Regions from separate parts of the Peribacillus sp. SRI_006 genome, predicted to be linked through region 1. Evidence: a T-box and tRNA genes for the amino acid it is inferred to sense, from the RefSeq annotation. Region 1 holds a T-box; the other holds one or more tRNA genes.
The links. The T-box of region 1 lies ahead of AC2YHV_RS00605 (valine--tRNA ligase). A T-box ahead of a tRNA ligase gene usually reads a tRNA of that ligase, here a tRNA-Val.
Positions count from the first base shown of each region.

Region 2: it has a tRNA-Val gene. The T-box ahead of AC2YHV_RS00605 (valine--tRNA ligase) is inferred to sense a tRNA for this amino acid. The anticodon was not compared.

Region 1 covers NZ_JBYCZT010000001.1:127,388-133,566, reverse strand. Annotated here, with positions in the region: gene AC2YHV_RS00615 (ATP-grasp domain-containing protein) at 1-458, shown strand, start outside; gene AC2YHV_RS00610 (ATP-grasp domain-containing protein) at 427-1,272, shown strand; gene AC2YHV_RS00605 (valine--tRNA ligase) at 1,329-3,980, opposite strand; T-box leader at 4,023-4,251, opposite strand; gene AC2YHV_RS00600 (hypothetical protein) at 4,478-4,669, shown strand; gene ysxE (spore coat protein YsxE) at 4,726-5,796, opposite strand; gene spoVID (stage VI sporulation protein D) at 5,892-6,179, opposite strand, start outside.
Region 2 covers NZ_JBYCZT010000005.1:30,103-36,281, reverse strand. Annotated here, with positions in the region: gene AC2YHV_RS08110 (spore germination protein) at 1-27, opposite strand, end outside; gene AC2YHV_RS08105 (DUF6980 family protein) at 706-795, opposite strand; gene AC2YHV_RS08100 (helix-turn-helix domain-containing protein) at 1,218-1,415, shown strand; gene AC2YHV_RS08095 (Arm DNA-binding domain-containing protein) at 1,786-2,124, shown strand; tRNA gene AC2YHV_RS08090 (tRNA-Val) at 2,176-2,247, opposite strand; gene AC2YHV_RS08085 (hypothetical protein) at 2,557-3,168, opposite strand; gene AC2YHV_RS08080 (hypothetical protein) at 3,151-3,663, shown strand; gene AC2YHV_RS08075 (hypothetical protein) at 4,168-4,389, shown strand; gene AC2YHV_RS08070 (phosphatidylglycerophosphatase A family protein) at 4,407-4,964, opposite strand; gene AC2YHV_RS08065 (alpha/beta hydrolase) at 5,155-5,877, shown strand; gene AC2YHV_RS08060 (YjcG family protein) at 5,967-6,179, shown strand, end outside.

The sequences.
Region 1 (6,179 bases):
ATTTAATCCAATCAGAGGATGAGTTACTGAAGACGGTCCGTGATCTTGGCCACAAACCATTTATCATCCAGGAATTCATCGAGCACAGTAAAGGTCGGGATATTCGCGTGAATGTCGTGGGCAATCAAGTCATAGCAGCGATGCAACGTCATTCCGAGCAGGACTTCCGAGCTAATATGACTGCCGGGGGACAGGCTGCACCATATATCCCCACTAGTGAAGAAGCACAACTTGCCATTCGATGTGCGCAAATTCTGGGTGCCGACTTCGCTGGCGTCGATTTGCTGTTTGGTGAAGAAGGTCCGCTTTTGTGCGAAGTGAATTCAAATTCGCATTTATTGAACATTTATGAATGTACTGGCATCAACATCGCCGATAGCATGTTCGATTATATCTTGAAAGAATTAGGAAAAGGAAGTGCATCTGATGAAAAAACAAGCAGGCTGGTTGATTTATAACCGCGAGGATGCCTTGAAAAATAAAGGATACATAGATTGGATGCTTGACGAAGCCAGTAAGCTTGATCTTGATTTACACTTTCACTTTCGGGAAGACCTTAGGATCGGACATCGTTTCAACAAGTTGTATGTGGAACATGAGATGCAGCCAATTTCATTGCCGGACTTTGCCATCGTCCGGACCATCGATCCTTTTTTCACTAAGCAACTTGAGCAATTGGGGATTGCTTGCTTTAACTCCTCCTTCGTATCGGAAATCGCGAATGACAAAGCAAAGACGCATCAATATTTGTCCTCGCTGGGGATTCCAATGGCCGATACCGTATATTGTAATGGAAGGCCGAGTGCCGATGACATGGAGCTCCCTTTCATTGCTAAAGAAACAAGCGGCCGCGGCGGGAAACAAGTATTTTTAATCGAGCATGCCGATGATTTTGCCCAGCTGAATGATGGGAATTGGATAGTTCAAAAACCTGGCTTATTCGGTAGGGATATCCGCGTTTTTGTGGTTGGTAATAAAGTGAAGGCTGCTGTACTCAGGGAATCCGCTTCCAGTTTCAAGGCAAATTATACGCTGGGCGGATCGGCTTCGCTATATGAGCTGACTGCATCTGAATTAGCCCTTGTTGAAAGAGTAATGAGTTCATTTGATTTCGGCCTGGTCGGTATCGATTTCATATTTGCCGAAGATGGCAGCCTCATGCTGAACGAAATTGAGGATGTCGTCGGGAGCCGGACATTAAGTGCACTAAGTGATATGAATATCGTATGGGAGTACCTTACATTCATAAAAGAAAGCATATCCTCTTCTTAAATAGCATGTAAACAGAAAAAGGATGAACCGGCTTCAAGCTGGTTCATCCTTTTGTTTTACAGTTGTTTCAGTTCGCTGATCCTGTGGATTACAGAGTCGCGTTTTTCGCTATAGTCTTTTTCCTTGGCACGTTCTTCTTCGATGACGCTTGCCGGCGCCTTTTTAACGAAGCCCTCGTTGCCTAATTTTTTCTGTACACGCTCAACTTCTTTATTAAGTTTGTCGAGTTCTTTTTCAAGACGTTTCACTTCTTCGTCAATATTGATCAGTCCTGTAAGCGGAAGGATTAGTTCTACGCCAGTTACGACAGCTGTCATGGCTTGAGCAGGCTCTTCGACTTCGATTCCGATCGTCAATTGTTCAGGATTACAGAAACGCTCGATATAGCTGCTGTTTTTCTGTAATGTCGCTAAGATGGCCTCATCTTTCGCTTTTAAAATCAAATTGATTTTTTTGCTTAACGGTGTGTTCACCTCAGCACGGATATTACGGACGGAGCGGATGATTTCAACAAGCAGCTTCATTTCCTCGGCTGCAGCTGTATCTGTCAACTCTTCATTCACTTCCGGCCAAGCGGCAACAGTGATGGACTCACCTTGATGCGGTAGGTTCTGCCAGATTTCTTCGGTAATGAATGGCATGAACGGGTGTAACAATCTCATTGTGTTATCCAGTACATACGCCAAGATCGAGCGCGTCGTTTTCTTAGCCGCTTCGTCTTCTCCATATAGCGGAAGCTTCGCCATTTCAATATACCAGTCACAGAAGTCATCCCAAATGAAGTTGTATAGCACGCGGCCCACTTCACCAAACTCATAACGGTCCGCAAGTCTGGTTACGTTGGAAATCGTTTCATTCAAACGCGTCAAGATCCATTTATCGGCTACAGACTTCTCACCGCTTAAATCGATTTCGTCATACGTCATGCCATTCATGTTCATCAAAGCAAAACGTGATGCGTTCCAAATCTTATTGGAGAAATTCCAAACTGCTTCGACTTTTTCCGTACTATAACGAAGGTCCTGGCCTGGCGAGCTGCCCGTAGATAAGAAGTAACGCAGGGAATCGGCACCGTATTGATCGATGACATCCATCGGATCGACACCATTGCCTAGCGATTTACTCATCTTGCGCCCCTGTTCGTCACGAACCAGTCCGTGGATCAGCACATCTTCAAATGGTCGTTCACCTGTGAACTCAAGAGCTTGGAAAATCATCCGAGATACCCAGAAGAAAATGATATCATAGCCTGTTACAAGTGCCCCGGTTGGATAGTAACGTTGGAAATCGACACTGTCCTTGTCAGGCCAGCCCATAGTCGAGAATGGCCATAATGCCGAGCTGAACCATGTATCAAGGACATCTGTATCTTGTTCCCAGTTTTCAGCGTCCGCCGGCTCCTCATGACCTACATACACTTCACCTGTTTCTTTATGGTACCAGGCGGGAATGCGGTGACCCCACCAAAGCTGACGGGAAATGCACCAGTCGCGGATATTTTCCATCCAATGCAGGTACGTTTTCTCGAAACGGTCCGGTACGAAATGAACTTTTTCCTCATCGGTTCCTTTTTGAAGCTCAACGGATGCATCAGCCAGCGGCTGCATCTTAACGAACCATTGCGTCGAAAGATATGGTTCAACAACAGCACCGCTTCTCTCTGAATGGCCTACTGAGTGAAGGTGATCTTCGATTTTGAAGAGTACTCCTTCTTCCTGAAGGTCCTTGACGATTTGCTTACGGCATTCAAAACGGTCCATGCCTTCATATTTACCGGCCTTTTCATTCATCGAGCCATCTTCATGCATGACAAGGATGCGCTCCAAGTCGTGACGGTTCCCGATTTCGAAGTCATTCGGATCATGAGCAGGAGTAATTTTGACCGCGCCTGAACCGAATTCCATATCGACATAATCATCACCGACAATCGGGATTTCCCTGCCTGTAATTGGCAAGCGGACCTTTTTGCCGATCAAGTGTTTATAACGGTCATCTTCAGGGTGTACAGCAACAGCAGTATCGCCAAGCATCGTTTCTGGACGGGTGGTGGCAATTTCAATTTCACCCGATCCGTCAACCAATGGATATTTCATATGGTAAAATGCGCCTTGCACATCTTTGTAAATGACCTCGATATCGGATAACGCCGTTTTCGTTGATGGATCCCAGTTGATGATGTATTCGCCGCGATAAATCAAGCCCTTGTTATAAAGCGAAACGAACACTTCGCGCACTGCTTTTGAAAGACCTTCATCCAGGGTGAAGCGTTCACGGGTATAATCAAGTCCAAGACCTAGCTTTGACCATTGTTCACGGATATGGCTCGCATATTCCTCTTTCCATTTCCATGTCTCTTCCACGAATTTTTCACGCCCAAGGTCATAACGGCTCACGCCATCCGCACGAAGTTTCTGTTCTACTTTCGCTTGAGTAGCAATACCGGCATGGTCCATGCCTGGTAACCATAAAACATCATAGCCTTGCATCCTTTTCATGCGTGTCAATATATCTTGAAGTGTCGTATCCCAAGCGTGGCCAAGATGCAGCTTACCTGTAACGTTAGGCGGCGGGATGACAATCGTGTATGGTTCTTTTTTATCGTCACCCGTCGTTTCGAAAAACTTTCCATCAAGCCACCATTTGTAGCGGCCTTTCTCTATCGTCTGCGGATCATATTTAGTCGGCATTGAAATTTGGTTCTCTTCCATATCATTTCCTCCTTTTGGGCATAAAAAAAACTTCCATCATCTCAAAAGGACGAAGGAAGTTGTTCGCGGTGCCACCTTTTTTCCGAAAAAGAAAAAAATCCCTTTCGGCTCTCAAATCGGATAACGGCTCTTCACCGGCCTTCGCTACTAAGAAGTTCACGAAGACTGCTCGCGGACGACTTCGGATGCTGCTGCCTGGAAACCTCGCACCAATTTGGTTTCCTCTCTGAAAAGTGCATTTCATCTTACTATTTCCGGTCTTTGCATTGATTTATATTCATATGTAAAAACATTGAATGCATATAGTATATAGTACAAAAAACATGGGGCTCCAGTCAATCATCTTTTCGCTTACTTTCTCAGGAATCATCCCATTTGATGCATTCATGTTCGTTTTCTTTATTTTATCCTCCAGAAACAGTGAATGTGACGGCTGTTTCACCTTTTTCACTGCCCACCCATAGAATATAAGAAGTCCTAAAAAGGAAGGTAATAATATGAAGCGAAGATATACTCCCTATACTTTACCGCCTTGGGTGAAAAAATTCCGCGGTGTCTGCCAGCAGTTCATCGTCCCCTTTATCGTATTCCAAGGATTACGTACGCTGATTTTCCCGACTTTTTTCGATATGCTCCTGCTTATCGCGTTTATTTTCCTGGCCATGTCTTTGTATTTCGAATGGATTTAATTATTCCCTTACAGCAAAAAAATATACATGACTGGAGATGATCCAATCATGTATATTTAGCTTGGGGGTGATTGTTCTTCTTTGGCAGCCTCGGCAGCCGCCTTTTTCTTCTGTTCGATTTCTTCGATTCTCATCACCATATATTCAATATTTTTCAATAGCCAAAATTGCCGCTGAAGTTGCGTGACATTATCAAGCTCTGAACGATGGCCCCTGCCATCGGAATAACCCTTCACTAATTCCAAAGCTGATCCAGGGAATGCCAGATAACTTTGCATGAGCAATAATTCTTCTTCTTTTAACGGAAAATAACGAAAATAGTTATATAGCCAGTCAACACAGTCATCGCATTGGACAGGATAGGTCCTGGCCGCTTTAACGAGAAATGGCAGTAAATCGAAATGCGGCGGAGCCGTATTCGAATTCTCAAAATTGATGAAGTAGCCATATCCCCGCTCATCATAAACGAAATGCTTCAAAGAAACCTTTCCGTGCGTTACCACGGTTCGAACCTTTTCACTATCCTTCGTTTTTTCATACCAGGTTTCAAACTTCTTGATCGAGTACTTCAGTGCCTGTGAAATATCAGTGTAGAAAGAACAAACCGTGAGTTCGAATGGAGACATATACCACTTCTTTTCACAACTGACAATATACTCTTCTATAAATTCCTTTTCGTTATTCCAGGCATCAAGCGTCCGCTCATAATGTGCTTCCCGTTCCTCAATATCCACTTGTATTTCCTTAACGGAAAGTGTATGCATCCGAGCAAGCTCTCTGAACAATTGCTTATGCTTTTCATCGCGCTCCCCGTCCCTTTCATCATTGAGCCAGGGCATCAGGTAATACAAACGTCCATTATGAAGAACGGCGTAACGCTGATCCATCGTTTGATAAATGGGAACGATTCGATTATAGCCGCGATGGTACAGTTTTTGAACATTTTTGATAAAATCAATGCCGTTATGCGGTGACATGGATTTCAAGGCAAATGTACCGCGATCACTGTATACTTTTTTTACACGCCCGAAGTCCTCAATATATTGTACATACATGGCATATTCCTTCAATACGGTCTCCGTGTCCCGATCCCGATTGGCAGGCTGCTGATTCTCGTTTTCCCTCACGAGACTCACTCACTTTCTCTAAAAAAACTAAACAATCCGCTTCCTCTAGCATTTAAAAAACAGGAGCAGAGCATATGCCCTGCTCTCTGTCCCGGTCAATTCTTATACGCAACCGCCTTCGGTATATAAATGACTTGCCCTTCATGAACGTTCTGATTCGACTCCAATTCATTGCTGAAAAGGATCGATTGAACCGTAACATCATATCGTTGAGCCAAGTCATCAAGCGTTTCCCCTTGCTGAACAATGCAAACCTTCATCCTTACCAGTTCTTCTTCTTGTTTCCGTCCGAATAAATCCATGATGGAAAGCTGCTTTTCATCATGATCGGCCGTTTCTTTTTCATCACGTTCCGCTGCTTGTTTCCTGCCTTTGAAACTCTT
Region 2 (6,179 bases), on a different contig from region 1:
GATTCGGTCTTTAAAACTGGTAATCATTCCTGGTCACTTCCTTATTCACAATTCAGGGTTACTACTTTCAGAAAGTTCATTACTTCTCATTTTTCCACGCTATTTTCTTATACTTATAAACGATACAATTTTATATTTCCAAAAAAGAACAAAAATTATGTATATATGTATACATATTAGGTTGACATAATTTGTCCTAACAGAAGCTCCCTCTTACAAAACACCTTGGGAATATGGGGGTTCACCCTGTCACAATTTATTGTTTATGCAGGATTTTATCTTTAATCAAAGTTTACGTACACTCAAGCGCACCTGGTGGCTGTATAAAAAAGTGGGATTTTATGCAACTTCTTATTCAAGAAAATGGCCCTATTGTTGAATAAAGAAAGAGCTGCCTTAAAGACAGCTCCGATCCTAAGCTAAAGCACCCGTTAGCCATCCATGAATCGCAAAAGTCAGCGATTCACCACAAAGAATGAAAATGGTTAGAATGTGTCAATACTGATACTGACCTTAATCCAGTCAACCCTAACTAATTAATTAACGCTCTCCTCTTTTTTTTAAACGAATGAGCAGGGTCTTCTTAAGTATTTTCATTTTTCATTTTTAAAGAAACTTATTTTCATGGTAGTTTAAGTACAATCCTTTACAAATTATAAGAAAAATGCACCAAAGTATCTCTCAATAAGCTAGTGAAACCTCTGATCATTTACTATTTTTATACCATTTATCCGTTTTAAACCCCTCTGGAATCGATTGCTCAACAGAGTCATCAAATCCTAATTGTTCAAGGATATGTAACTATCCTGCCCCGTTAGTTTAAGTAGGAACCATCAAATCTCTCAAATTTACTTTTGCTATGCATTATATTACTACTTTTTTATTATTTTTCGAGCCCCCCTTGAAAATGATAGGTTTTTAAAAATATAATGTGTCCGAATTAAATAAGTTAATTCTAATTAATTACTTTTAAACTAAATAAAAAATTAAAGGAGAAATAAAGTATTCCTAAAAACATCGAAGATTATCAACGATTTTTAACAGCCGTACACTTATTTATATTTTGAGACAATAACCGGATCGGATTTTTTTTATTTTTACGAGTAACCCCTTGAAAACGATTGGTTTTTAAAAATATAATGTGTCCGAATTAAATAAGTTAATTCTAATTAATCACTATTAAACTAATAAATTAAAATTAAGAGGAGAAATAAAGTATGCCTAAAAACATCGAAGATTATCCAATGATCCTAACAGCCGTACATTTATCTGAAATTTTAATGGTATCTAAGCCAACCGCTTATGAGTTAATGGAACAAAAATCATTTCCACTTATTAAATTAGGTCGCAGCAAACGCGTGCTCCGTGATGAATTTTTTAACTGGCTGACGCAGCAACAAGTGAGCAGTTTATAAAACCGTAAGTGCGTAGTTCACCGAACTGAACGGCTAGCTTCCCTTACATAATTATTATCAAACATATACGGAGGTTAGCATACTGAGCGGTAGTACACAAAAGAGAGGAAACTCTTGGACATATAGTAGATTTTGAAAGTGATCCCTAACAGGTACACGCAGACAAAAAATAAAAACCGAATTCCACAAGAAGGCTTTTCAAGCTGCTCACTTAAAACATGGGGAAAAGAGCGGCTTATAGAACCGAAAGCAAGTGGTCAAACTGATATTAGACCACTTGCTTTCCATTGTTCTAACACGAACTACAATAGGATATGGGGGCAAGCAATATGAAAGGCACTGTTAAAAAAGGGGAAATACTTGGTCATATATTGTAGACATAGGCAGGGACCCGATTACAGGTAAACGAAGACAAAAAACAAAAAGTGGATTTCCTCGTGAAAAAGATGCAGATGCTGCTCTTCGAAAGATTCTGACTGCACTGGATGAAGATCGATATGCCGAACCGAGCAAAGAATCCTTTTCATCCTATATGGAATTTTGGTTTACGTCCCATTATCAAAAAAGGATTACAGAAACAACGGCCTCAAGCAGAAAGTATTTGATGGATAAGCACTTAATACGAGAAAATCCTTTTGCCAACAAAATGCTTTCAAAATGTGAGCAAATCACTATCATTGGTCTAAACGCATCCCGTAAGACAAAATAAAAAAAGGCCCAAATCCTTGTTATATCAAGGATTTAAGCCTTTGTTAGTTGATGACCTGTGAGGGATTCGAACCCACGACCCCTTCCCTGTCAAGGAAGTGCTCTCCCACTGAGCTAACAAGTCGTATGTAATCAAGCTCTATAGAGCTTGGTTTAAAACTTACTTAGTTGCTGACTTCTTTTCTGAACAAGATTTATTATATAGTGGTATTCAAAATAAAACAAGTAGTTTTGCTAAAAAAGTTTTTTTCCGTAAAGTGTGGTCTTAGGCGTTAATCCCTGAAAGTTCAATCTTCCCCCAAAAATTTCTCGGAATAGAATCCACCTCACCTTTTTCAAGGAGAATCCAAGGCTCCTAATCATACGTTTACTCAACTTTAATTATCAAATATGATCTCCATTTACTCAATCTAAGACTAAAGCAGAAAGATCTTTACATTGGAGAAGGGAATCTAGCAGCCTGAAAGTTTGTTAAAGATGCTTCTGCTAAAATTTCTCCGTTTACATCTGCACTAAATAATACTTGTACCCGATCTCCTGCTTGTAACTGAAGGATTGTAGTAACCGATAGTCCAATAGGTCTTGATTTCTCCAAGAAGTCATTAACAATATCTAAATTATCTCCGTTTACGTTAATGGAAATGGATGCGACATATCCTTCTTTTGAAGAACTCCTTTTTTTGTCTTTTGAAGAATGATGTTTTCTGCAATAATCACAGTTGCAACTATTTTTACTGCAATAATCACATTTGCAATTATCTTTTTTGTTTTTTGAGGAATCATTGCTTTTACTTTTTGACGGACAAAACGAGACTTTTGCTGTTATCTCATAAATTCCATCCTTAGTTGGAATAAATGTTGATATGTGCGGATTATATTCATCCGCTAAATCAAACTGTTCAGTTTGGAATAAAACTTTTACAGAGGGAGTTAACGCTGCTTCGTATAGTTGTGGTGTATTCTTATTAGCCCTGAACGCAGATGCTCTTACTAGATTATGTTTCTTATTGTCACAGTGACAGTCATTATGTTTCTTATGGCACAAATGACAGTCATCGGTTTTCTTTTGCTCACAGGTACAGTCACTGTGTTTTTTATGACAACAATGACAATCATCCGGTTTCTTTTGATGACAAATACAGTCATTATGTTTCTTATGGCACAAATGACAGTCATCATGTTTCTTTTGCACACAAATACAGTCATTGTGTTTCTTATGACAGCAGTGACAATCATCTGGTTTCTTTTGGTGGCAAATACAGTCATTGTGTTTCTTATGACAACAGTGACAATCATCCGGTTTCTTTTGATGACAAATACAGTCATTGTGTTTCTTATGGCAGCTATGACAATCATCCGATTTCTTTTGGTGGCAAATACAGACATTGTGTTTCTTATGGCAGCTATGACAATCATCCGATTTCTTTTGGTGACATATACAGTCATTGTGTTTCTTATGGCAGCTATGACAATCATCCGGTTTCTTTTGCACACATTTCTTATTAAGATATGTGGTGTCTATAAAGGAATTACAATGTGAAATAGAATTATGATTTTTAATTATAATCACCTTTTTCTTTTTTATTTTCGGGTTATTTTATTCATTAAAAGAAAAGATGTTTGTACATATGTTACAAATTTGAAAATAAATCTAACTTAAACAGCAAAAATCTACTGGATTATATATCTTATTAAGAAGGTGATCGTTAACAATAAGGAAGGTATTTTTGTGGATATAATCGGGGAAACATATTCTTTATTCTCAATCTGAAAATGAGGTGAGGTATAATCCCACTTCAGTTTTGGTTGATGAAGAACCTAGCTACTGAGATTCTAAGAGGACTGTTAGAAGAAAGGTCAGAAATTGAGTACATAAATTGTTTTTTTGTTAAAAACTCTACATATAATATTAAAAAAGTTATAATTTCATCTTCTTCCATTTACCCTCACAACAAAACAGAACCAAGGTTCCCTTTTCACTTGCATACAAAACGTATGTTCGCATATAATGATAGCAAGCAAGTCAGCAAAGGAGTGACCGGGAATGAAATATATACTTCGTAAACATATGGAAGAAAATGCTCCATTAGAAATAATTTATCTCTCCGAACAAGGTAAGATTACACAACGGAAAATCCAGGTGCTTGAAATTTATCCAGGCCATATTCACGCATTCTGTTTTCTAAGGCAGACAAAACGGACATTTAAAGTAGCCAACATCCTTTCTGCCCGCCTCATTAAGGCCAGGTTTTACAGGTCTGGCTGAACATTGCTCTTCAAGGTTCAACCTATTAACTCTTCTTCTTCCTGGATGTCCTTTTCCTGTTCAGTTAACGATTCCTCTTCATCTCTCAGACGATGAGCTAATCTTGAGGCGGCACTCGCGGCAATGCTTGCAACGATGTCATCCAGGAAGGTATGCACGATTCCTTCTTGCTTCTTATCAAGTTCGTGTATGACGCCTATTTTATTTTTATCCAAATGGCCAAAGGTTGTTACAGCAATGCTTCCATAACCGAGTACTGCACCAAAGGCAATCGTTTCATCCACTCCGAATAGCCCTTCATCCGATTCAACAATCGATTGCAGGGGTTCTGATAGTTTTTTTTGCTCTGCCAGTTTATCCAGCTCCACACCGACTAAAATGGCATGTTGAATTTCCCTTTTCAACAGGACACGCTCAACGCTGTGGATGCATTCCTCCAGCTTAAGATCAGCCTTGTACGGGAACTGCAATTCATAAACGATTTTTGCAATTGCCTCCACACTGACACCACGCTCCAATAATGTTCGTTTAGCCGCCTTTGTCACTTCCCTGCTGTGCACGTGTACATCTGCCATTTTATTCGCCACCTTTTTTTGTATTATTTTTCTATATCCTTGTATTATAACACCTTATAATTTAAATTTTTAGAAAATATAACAAAAATTTTATATTCCAAATTCTTGTCGCGGGAAAAAGTTGCAAGGCTATGCTAAAATAATCAAGTAAGTTGTTTTTCATTATTAATTATCATTGAGGTGCGGGAGAATGAGTTTACGCAAAGGCACAATTAAAGAGTACATGTTTAAAAGCGAAGCTTTAGCAGAAGAATTGGAATTGCTTGTCTACTTGCCTGCTAATTATTCGCCATTGTATAAATATTCGCTTGTGATTGCTCAGGATGGCCGTGATTATTTTCAAATGGGCCGAATCGGTCGGGTAGCAGATGAACTGTTAGGGAACGATGAGATCGAGAATATCATCATTGTCGGCATTCCTTATAAAGACCGCTTTGACCGCAGGCGCAAATATCATCCGGACGGGGAACAGCATATTGCATACATACGTTTTCTTGCCCATGAACTAGTTCCGTTTTTAGATGATGAATTCCCAACCTATCAAATGGGACATGGTCGAACTTTGATCGGTGACTCTCTTGGCGGTACAGTTTCTCTATTGGCCGCTTTGCAGTATCCGCATACATTCGGTAAATGCATCATGCAGTCCCCGCTTGCCAATGAAGCAGTAATGGATGCTGTACGTAATTTTGAGGATCCGCATCTCCTCGAACTTTACCATGTGATCGGGACCGGTGAAACGGATGTACCGACGACGGATGGCAATAAGGCAAACTTCATAGAACCAAATAGGGAATTGCATAAATTAATAAACCAAAAAGGATTTCCTTGCTTCTATGAAGAATTTGAAGGTAATCATACCTGGAAATACTGGCAGGCAGATTTGAAACGAGCACTATTGGAAATGTTCTAATTACTCGAAATCATCTGTTTGGGATGGTTTCAAGAAAAAAACATGTCCAACTATAATACAACAATAAAAAATATCAGGAGGTTTTATTTATGAAATATGGTGTTGCAATTTTCCCTTCAAAAAAACTTCAAGATTTAGCTAACTCCTATCGCAAACGGTATGATACGAAGTATGCTTTCATACCACCGCATCTAACGCTTAAACCAACGTTCGAAGCGACGGATATGGAAATTTCAACAATCGCGGAACAATTAAAAGGCATCGCTCAAAAGTGCAGACCTTTTACGATGAGCGTAACCAAA